DNA from 4 places in the Pseudoalteromonas xiamenensis genome. Region 1 is predicted to be linked to each of the others. Evidence: predicted binding sites of a transcription regulator. Region 1 holds the regulator's gene; each other region holds the start of a gene.
What was found. Region 1 encodes sigma-54, which starts transcription at its own class of promoters, with help from an activator protein. Its sites were predicted from a motif close to GTTGGCACGNNNNTNGNNT; they were not measured.
Positions count from the first base shown of each region.

Region 2: a site for sigma-54 is predicted at 1,479-1,497, ahead of flgB (flagellar basal body rod protein FlgB). Genes of this name have one in related genera too.
Region 3: a site for sigma-54 is predicted at 878-896, ahead of NI389_RS08925 (PspA/IM30 family protein). Genes of this name have one in related genera too.
Region 4: a site for sigma-54 is predicted at 1,224-1,242, ahead of NI389_RS14260 (LPP20 family lipoprotein). Genes of this name have one in related genera too.

Region 1 is NZ_CP099917.1:1,705,481-1,707,675, reverse strand. Features, by position in the region: gene ptsN (PTS IIA-like nitrogen regulatory protein PtsN) at 1-281, opposite strand, end outside; gene hpf (ribosome hibernation promoting factor) at 284-571, opposite strand; gene NI389_RS07880 (RNA polymerase factor sigma-54) at 601-2,115, opposite strand; gene lptB (LPS export ABC transporter ATP-binding protein) at 2,175-2,195, opposite strand, start outside.
Region 2 is NZ_CP099917.1:3,086,645-3,088,839, reverse strand. Features, by position in the region: gene NI389_RS14300 (flagellar hook assembly protein FlgD) at 1-586, opposite strand, end outside; gene flgC (flagellar basal body rod protein FlgC) at 597-1,031, opposite strand; gene flgB (flagellar basal body rod protein FlgB) at 1,034-1,444, opposite strand; gene NI389_RS14285 (CheR family methyltransferase) at 1,581-2,195, opposite strand, start outside.
Region 3 is NZ_CP099917.1:1,924,762-1,926,956, forward strand. Features, by position in the region: gene NI389_RS08920 (PspC domain-containing protein) at 1-117, opposite strand, end outside; gene NI389_RS08925 (PspA/IM30 family protein) at 166-837, opposite strand; gene dusA (tRNA dihydrouridine(20/20a) synthase DusA) at 1,145-2,137, opposite strand.
Region 4 is NZ_CP099917.1:3,081,784-3,083,978, forward strand. Features, by position in the region: gene NI389_RS14255 (flagellar assembly protein T N-terminal domain-containing protein) at 1-1,161, opposite strand, end outside; gene NI389_RS14260 (LPP20 family lipoprotein) at 1,280-1,741, shown strand; gene flgN (flagellar export chaperone FlgN) at 2,021-2,195, opposite strand, start outside.

The sequences.
Region 1 (2,195 bases):
TTGTCTATTGCATCGTAATCGATCGCTTCTTGGTTCGTAAGGAGCATGACGAGCGGTTTTTCTATACCGGTTAAACGCCCATGCGGAAGTGCAACACCTTTGCCAATTCCTGTGCTTCCCAGTTTTTCTCGCGCAAGAAGTGCATCAAGGATTTCATGTTGATCTACTTCTGGAAGCTGCTGTTGTGCTAATTCACTAAGATATTCTAGAACGCGCTTTTTACTAGTAAAAAGGACTGCAGCTTTCGTGCAGTCCTTTGAAATGAGTTCGCTAAGTTTCATTGTTAGTGTCGAGTCATCTTTTCTTTATGTTTTATTACTTGACGGTCCAACTTATCCAAGAGTAAATCGATGGCCGCGTACATGTCCTGGTGTTCCGTTGATGCAAAGAGTTCCCCACCATTTACATGTAGAGTTGCTTCTGCTTTATGCGTGAGTTTTTCAACATCTAATATAACGTGAACATTATTGATGTGATCAAAATGTCGCTCCAGCTTCGCAAACTTACTGTTTACATAGTCTCTTAAAGAATCGGTAATTTCTACGTGACGACCAGTTAGATTTAGTTGCATAAGCATTTTTCCTTCTTGAGTTTTACGTCTTAGATCAGGCTTTTACGCTGATTTGACGGTGGTATAGCCAAAGACTCACGATATTTTGCAATCGTACGTCTCGCCACTTGAATTCCTTGTTCCGCTAAAATATCCGCAATTTTGCTATCACTCAATGGTTTAGCTGCATTTTCTGCGGCAATTAGCTTTTTAATGAGCGCTCGTATCGCAGTGGATGAGCACTCACCTCCGTTTTCGGTACTAACATGACTTGAGAAGAAGTATTTCAGTTCAAAAATGCCGCGAGGTGTATGCATGTATTTTTGTGTCGTAACACGTGAAATGGTGGATTCGTGCATTTCGACCATTTCAGCGACATCATTTAACACCATTGGACGCATGGCTTCAGGGCCATGTTCAAAAAAGGCTTGCTGCTGTTTTACGATACAGTTAGCCACTTTCATTAGCGTCTCATTGCGACTTTCTAAACTTTTAATAAACCATTTGGCTTCTTGTAGGTGAGAGCGAATAAACTGGCTATCACTTGAAGAGCGAACGGAACGACTCATTGCGGCGTATTGATCGTTAACACGGATCTTTGGCATGCAATCAGGATTTAATTCAACAACCCAACGGCCTTTGACCTTTTTCACTGATACATCTGGTACCACGTACTCTGGTTCTTCATGGATCACTGAGGCTGCAGGTTTAGGATTGAGGCTATGAATTAGCGTCATGACTTCTTTTAAATCACTTTCTTTAAGCTTAGTCTTTTTCATTAAAGTGCGATAGTCACGACTTGCTAAAAGCTCAATGTGTTCATTAAGTATTTGTTTTGTCTCAGCTAACCAAGGCGTTGATGAATCATATTGGTTTAGTTGGATGCAGAGGCATTCTTGTAAGCTTCTCGCTGCGATACCAATAGGATCAAAGAGTTGAACTCGCTTTAATACAGCTTCTACTTCATCAAGCTCAATGGGTTCTTCTTCATCGCTACCTTCATTCAGACTGTCAACGATGTCTTGTGTTGAAACGGTGAGCGTACCAGACTCATCTACCGCCTCGACAATGGCAACAGCAATGGCACGATCAGTCGGTGAAAATGGGGTGAGTTCAAGTTGCCACATTAGATATTCATGAAGCGTTTCGGTCGTTTCGCCTTGATAGACCATGTCATCGTCTGGCATTGGTCCTGAAGAGGCTGCAGGAGCCGCACTCATGTATTCATCCCAAGTGACGTCCATTGCCAGTTCGTCACTGACCGTATCTTTATTTAGTGCGTCACCGGATTCCATTTCATAGTCAGTGACTTGTTCTTCGAAGTCATTGGAGGGTTCTGATGAACTGGATTCTTGAGATGAGGCATAATCGAAGTCGTCATCTTGTTGGTTATTTTCAGGGGAATTTTCCTGATCATCGACTTCTAATAGGGGATTGCTGTCCAGCGCTTCTTGAATTTCTTGCTGAAGATCTAGCGTGCTCAACTGCAACAAGCGTATTGCTTGCTGCAATTGTGGCGTCATTGTCAGTTGCTGCCCCATGCGGAGCTGTAATGATTGCCTCATGTATCTGTAACAATCCTTTCTCTAGTGTTCAATTCAATTAGGCGACTGTACTACGTAAACTATAGCCTGAATTGTTCGCC
Region 2 (2,195 bases), 1.4 Mb from region 1:
ATGTTGCGACCGGTAAGGTAGTAAACTGCCCTGCCATATTACCTTCCGCCTTAATCTTGTACTCACCCGCAGCAACTCGGTTGCCGTCTTTATCTTTGCCGTCCCACTCAAAACGGATAGCTCCAGCCGATTTAGCACCATAGTCTATTTGACGAACGAGTTGTCCTGACTCGTCGTAAATACTCATGGTCAGTTGCTCTACTGGTTTTTCAACGACGATTGAACCTTTTCCTGTACCTTCCGCACCTAACTCAATTTTGTCTGATTCCATCAGTGCTTTTTTGCCCACCAATGTTGACGCTTGAAGGGCTGAGTTTGAGGTCATGGACGCACTTAACGAGTCAAATTTTGCATTTAAATTCGAAATACCTTCCGCCATAGTAAACGACGTCATTTGAGCAATCATTTGGTCGTTATCCGCAGGCTTACTCGGATCTTGGAAAGACAGCTGTTGTGTCAGTAACGCAAAGAAATCTTCTTGCGTTAATGCATCGCTTTTTTTATCTGACGTTGGCACTTTGTTATCTTGCCAACGCAGTGAATCCATATAGGTACTGCTTGCCGTTGAGTCTACAGAACTAGCCATGCCCTACTCCTTACCTTTGTCCAAGTTGCAATGTTTTCGTTAGCATCTGCTTAGCGGCATCAGCTACTTGAACATTTGTTTGGTATGAGCGGGATGCTGAAATCATGTTTGCCATTTCTTCAACCACGTTCACGTTCGGTTTATAGATATAACCATTTTCATCAGCACTTGGATGATTTGGGTTATATTCGATTTGCAGAGGTTTATCACTCTCAACAATACCCAATACTTTTACGCCAACAGATGAGCCGACTTCATTGCCTCGCTGCATTGTTGCCGCTTTATTTAACTCAGCAGCAAATACTGGGTGGCGAGCACGGTAAACCTTATCTTGGCTCGAGCTAATGCTGTTTGCGTTCGAAATGTTACTCGCAGTGGTGTTAAGGCGAATATTCTGCGCACTCATTCCCGTTGCTGCGATATCGAAAACGTTATACAAACTCATGATTATGCTCCTTGACCACCTAGCGCTTTCTTAAGTCCCGAAAACTTACCGGATAAGAATTGCAAACTGGCCTGATATTCTAATGCATTTTGCATATACAAGTTTCGTTCCACTTGTACATCCACAGAGTTACCATCGCCTGTATCTGCTTGATTTGGCGAGCGATATAATTCTGTATTGCCGACGAGTTGTGATTTGCCATGTAAATGACGTGAATCCGTACGTTGCAAATGATTGCCACCTTCCTGCGCTGATTGGGCTTGTTTCATTGCCGCCGCGAAGTCGATGTCTTTTGCTTTATAGCCGGGGGTATCCGCATTGGCGATGTTGCTTGCTAGCAACTCAGCACGTTGAGAGCGGATCAACATGGCATGGGGATGAACACCCAAAGCTTTATCGAAACTAATTGCCATATCACAACTCCAAAATTTTGACTTGTAATACTACAAGCAATTTGTAGGCCAAAAATTTTAGTGTCTATGAAAAGGTTTTATTAACGAGGAGATATCTGGAGTGCATGAAAAGGGCAATCATTTGCCCTTTCAGGTTTTACGACTTTTTCTGATAGATAATACCAGGATTACATCGCAGCATGTCAAACTCATTGCTGAGTCCTGCCATCGATTCCGAAGCACCTAAAAATAGGTAGCCTTTCGGATTTAATGACTGTGCAAACTGAGAAATAATTTTCGCTTTAACTTCAGGAGAGAAATAGATAAGCACATTTCGGCAAAATATAACGTCAAACTTACCGAGTAAAGCGTATGAATCTAATAAGTTTAAGTGGCGGTAACTGACCATTCTACGGATCGGCTCCACAACTTTTGCCATACCATTGCCACTATCCGTGAAAAATTTTTGACGTCTTTCAACAGATAGGCCTCGCGCCAATGCAAGAGAGTCGTACTCTGCATTTTTGCACATATCCAACATAGTATTAGAAATATCAGTGCCCGTAATTTGGACACCCATTTTCAACGAACCAGGTTGTTTGGACTGATATTCGCTTGCCGACATGGCAATAGAATATGGCTCCTGTCCTGAAGAACTCGCTGCGGACCAAATTTTAATAGGTCGTCTTAAATCCGAAAATTCAGGAAATATTTTCGTCTTCAAAAGTTCAAACGGATACTGATCGCGAAACCACAATGTTTCGTTTGTTGT
Region 3 (2,195 bases), 220 kb from region 1:
TACAAGCCAAACCGGCATATCAAAACGCTCAGCAAATCCACTACACACACCCGCTAACTTTTTGTTGCTTAGGTTACGCGTCATCCGTTGATATTTTTTTTGATAAAATTGAGACATGTCATGCCCTCCAATTCAGCCTATTTTGTGCAAGTTCAGCGCGTGTAATTACGCGCTCGCCTTTTTCTTAGAAACTTTTTCTTTTAATGCAGCGAGTTCTTGCTCCATTTTTTCGTCTTGTTCTAATTTCGCAAATTGTGCTTGTGTGGATTGCGCACCCAAGTCATAACTTTCGACTTCCGATTCCAAACGTTCCACCTTAGACACTAAAAATTCGAATTTTTCCATCGCGGCATGTGCTTGCTCAGTGCTTTGCACTTGTTTTGCTTTCAAACGGACGCTCGCCGTGTTTTCACGACGCTGCAACTGAGATTGTAACGTTTTCAATTGTTCTATCTTTGCTTGCAACGTACCCGCGTCTTCATTAAGTTTGGCAAGCGCTTCGTCGATACGTACGAGTTCTGATGTTTTGCTGTCCATCGTTTGAGTAATTTTTTGTTTCTCTAATAGTGCCGCTTTCGCTAAATCGTCACGGCCCTTCGTTAACGCATGTTCAGCCTTGTCTTGCCACTGTCCGATTTGTTTTTCGCTTTGCTCACGATGTCTTAAAATTGCTTTTTGCTCACAGATCAAACCTGCCGCCGTAGCACGACACTCAGCAAGGCATTCTTGCAATTCGTTAAGCGTGACACTCGCCATTTTTTTGGGGTCTTCCGCTTTGTCTAAAAGTGCATTTAGTTCTGCTTTAATGACATTTTCGATTCGTTCGATTAGCGCCATGGTATTTTCCTCAGATTTCAACTTATTGTTACTAAAGCTATTCCAAGCTCTGTGCCAACTTAGTTAAAAACTTAAAAATCAATAGATTAGAGAAATTCACATCACTAAAACCAAACTCAGCATGATTCAAAACTGGTCAATTTGACTATTTTTTAGTGAGTTTTTAAAAGAGTACACGAAGGCAGAGATAAGCCGTGTGTTGGCCCAATTTAGGGCGAGACAGAATCTAAACAACATTGTAACGACAATAAAAAAGCCACGTTTTGTTTTCGACAAAACGTGGCTTCCGCGATCTTTGAAAATTAATTTATTCTGGTACGAGGGCGAGAGCAGCTTCTAACACACTAAGATCGGCCGTTTTCTTATGCCCGTTTTCTGACAAATGGCGTCTGAATAAACGTGCACCTTGCTGGTTTTGGAAAATGCCTAACATATGGCGCGCAATATGCCAGAAGTTGGAGCCCTGCGTCATTTGCGTTTCGATGTAGTCGTACATACTGCGAACGACTTCATGCTTCGTCATTGTAAACGGCGCCTCTCCGTAAATCAGTTCATCCACCTGGCTTAGCATAAACGGGTTTGCGTACGCTTCGCGGCCTACCATCACACCGTCGACAAATTGCAAGTGATGTTGGCATTCTTCGATGGTTTTAATGCCACCATTAATGCTTACGTGTAGTTGTGGGTAATCTTTTTTCAGCTGATAAACACGTGGGTAATCGAGTGGTGGAATTTCACGGTTCTCTTTTGGACTTAGGCCTTTTAGCCACGCTTTACGTGCATGGATAATGACATCATCACAGCCAACATCATGACAATCTTCAATCAACTGAGTTAGAAACTCATACGAATCTTGTTCATCAATGCCTATCCGTGTTTTAACCGTTACAGGAATTGATACTTCCGCCTGCATCGCCGCCACACATTCAGCCACTAATTTCGGTTCAGCCATTAAACAAGCGCCAAAACGACCATTCTGAACACGATCGGATGGACAACCTACGTTTAAATTAATTTCACTGTAACCATGCTCTGCAGCTCGTTTCGCACATTCCGCCAACGCTTTTGGATCTGAACCACCAAGTTGCAATGCCACGGGCATTTCATGTTCACCAAAACTGAGGTAATCGCCTTTACCGAAAATAATTGCCCCTGTCGTAACCATCTCGGTATACAGCACAGCGTGTTTTGTCAGCTTACGGTGAAAAGTACGGCAATGACGGTCCGTCCAATCGAGCATGGGGGCCACGGAAAAACGACGGAAGTCACTCGTTGTGTTTTTTGGGGATAAGTCAGTCATGAAAAATCGCTCATACGGCTAATCGGCGTCGCTCTGCTCAGGAAAATGAGCATGCAAG
Region 4 (2,195 bases), 1.4 Mb from region 1:
AATGTTGCTAAGAGGGCGCTTGTCGATGTTTTCAACTATGGCACTTTGTTGGTTAACTTGCACTACGCGCAGTTGATTTATCGTTTGGATACCAAAGCTGTATCGTTTGCCTGCATTGTCGCTCAAATCACTACGGTGCGCGATAGACATGAGTTGGCCTTCTTTGACTCCATGCGTTAGCCCGAGATTAACGACCAGCCGGTTACCATCAATGTGCAAAATTTTCCCCTTCGTTGGTAAACATGACACCGCGGTTGAAAGGTCATAACTTACTTTGTTAAAGACTTCTTGGATCTTATCGCCATAATCACTGCGCCAAAACTGGTTGCTGTTTACGTCAACGAGTTGAGTCTTTTTGAAAGGCCAAGTCCCCTCAGTGGTATAATACTGTTGCCAGAGTGGTTCCATAGTGAGGGCGTCAAAGAGCGCAAAGTTGGCCTTAAAGCTGCGCTTGTATGAATCATCTTCCCAAAATGCATAATCGCTATTTTGTTGTTCGCCGTCAGCAATATCGGTTATTTGACTGAAGATAACGAATTGGCTGTTAGTCCGTGTCGCAATTTCTTCAATCAGCCCATTTTTGTAGTCAAATTGTTGGCTAAAAAAGGGTTTTACGTTGATAGGGGCGGCTATATATGGCACTGGTTTTACCGCCATATTTCGGCTATTCAAGGTTTCGAATAAGCGTCGGGATGCCGCTTCAGGTAAATCGTATATTTGCCCCATTCGCGCTTGTTGCGGTTGTAAAAGTTGGCTTCGGGTTACTGCAACCTGCTTGTTAAATTTGGATTGCTTGCACTGGCTATGCGTTGCAAAAATATCTAAATGCAACGTGACGGAAAATTGACCGGATTCTTGACGTTCTTCAATTAAGTTGATTTGCTGAACTTCACCGTGCGACTTAATTTTTACTTGATCTTGAGAGAGCACGCCGTCAGCAATCGTTTGTACACTGCTGACTGACGCGCCAGAAAAAATGAGCGCTTGACGTACGGCATCTTTAATTGCTGCATGTCGTGCTTTTGCAATGTCACCATCGTCAATCACGGCGTATCCGGTAGATTCAAACCATTCTGCTTGCGACTCAAATGCAACACCTAGCCCAACAAGAAAGCAACAAGCTTTTAGCGCGGCTGTATATTGGCGGGTTTGTGTTTGCATAACGAGTCTCCAACATTCGTCTGTGAATATAGATGATCAAAGCAAAGCTTGTGCCACAGTTTTGTGGCGCACTTTTTGCTTTGAAGTTATAGCATTCAGTTTATGGTGGAGAACGCACATGAGCAAACTAAATCTTCTTTGTGCGCTGTGCGCAGCACTTTTGTTGACAGCGTGTAGCACATTTTTCGATAAGCACATCGAATATGGTTATGTAGAACCAGATAATTATCCTGTGTTAAAGGGGATTGGATACGCACCTTTGAGCACTCAGCCAGGCGATTCAGAGACAGAAAAAATGTTGATGGCAATTAAAGCATCAAAGCTTGAAGCATTTCGGGAATTAGCTGAGCAGGTGTACGGTCACAAAGTGGCCTCTAATTTAACTGTTCAGGGAGCCGTCGCTCAGAATGATCAGTTACAAGGTCAAGTACAAGGAATTATCCGTGGAGCGAAGGTGGTAAAGGCTTACGCCGTAGGCGATGTGTACACCACAGAAGTCGAACTAGATATGAAACGCGTTTTTGATCTTTATATCACGGAAATAAAGCCTCGTAAGGTAAAACGAGTAACTTATTACTAGTTGTGAAAACACTCGTGTGAGCCATTCGTTTCGGTGTGGTACTTAGCAAACTGATGCTGTTGCTCGGACAATTGCGCGTTGAAACCACTTTAAATGAAGTGGTTTTGTGTTTTTAGAAATAAAAGAGGGCGTTACTTGTCACATATAACGCCTCCTAAGTTGACTTTTTCCGTCTTCAATTTAAGTGCACGCGGCATAAAGAGAGTGGGATCGATTATTCAAGAGCTGAAAAGAAAAAAGAGGCAGCGCCTCTTTTTTTCGTAAAATGGATTTGAACCTTTAAGCTTTGATGTTGCGAACTAAGCCTGAGTCACTTGTTCTTACGCTGCCACCTTGGTCATAAGTGACAGAGGTTGGAGTACCTATGAGAATTTCTTTCATCTGTTGAACACTCAGTTGCGCTTGGCGAGCAGCCTGTGCGTTCACTTCATTTTTATGCTGGCACAATTCGAGT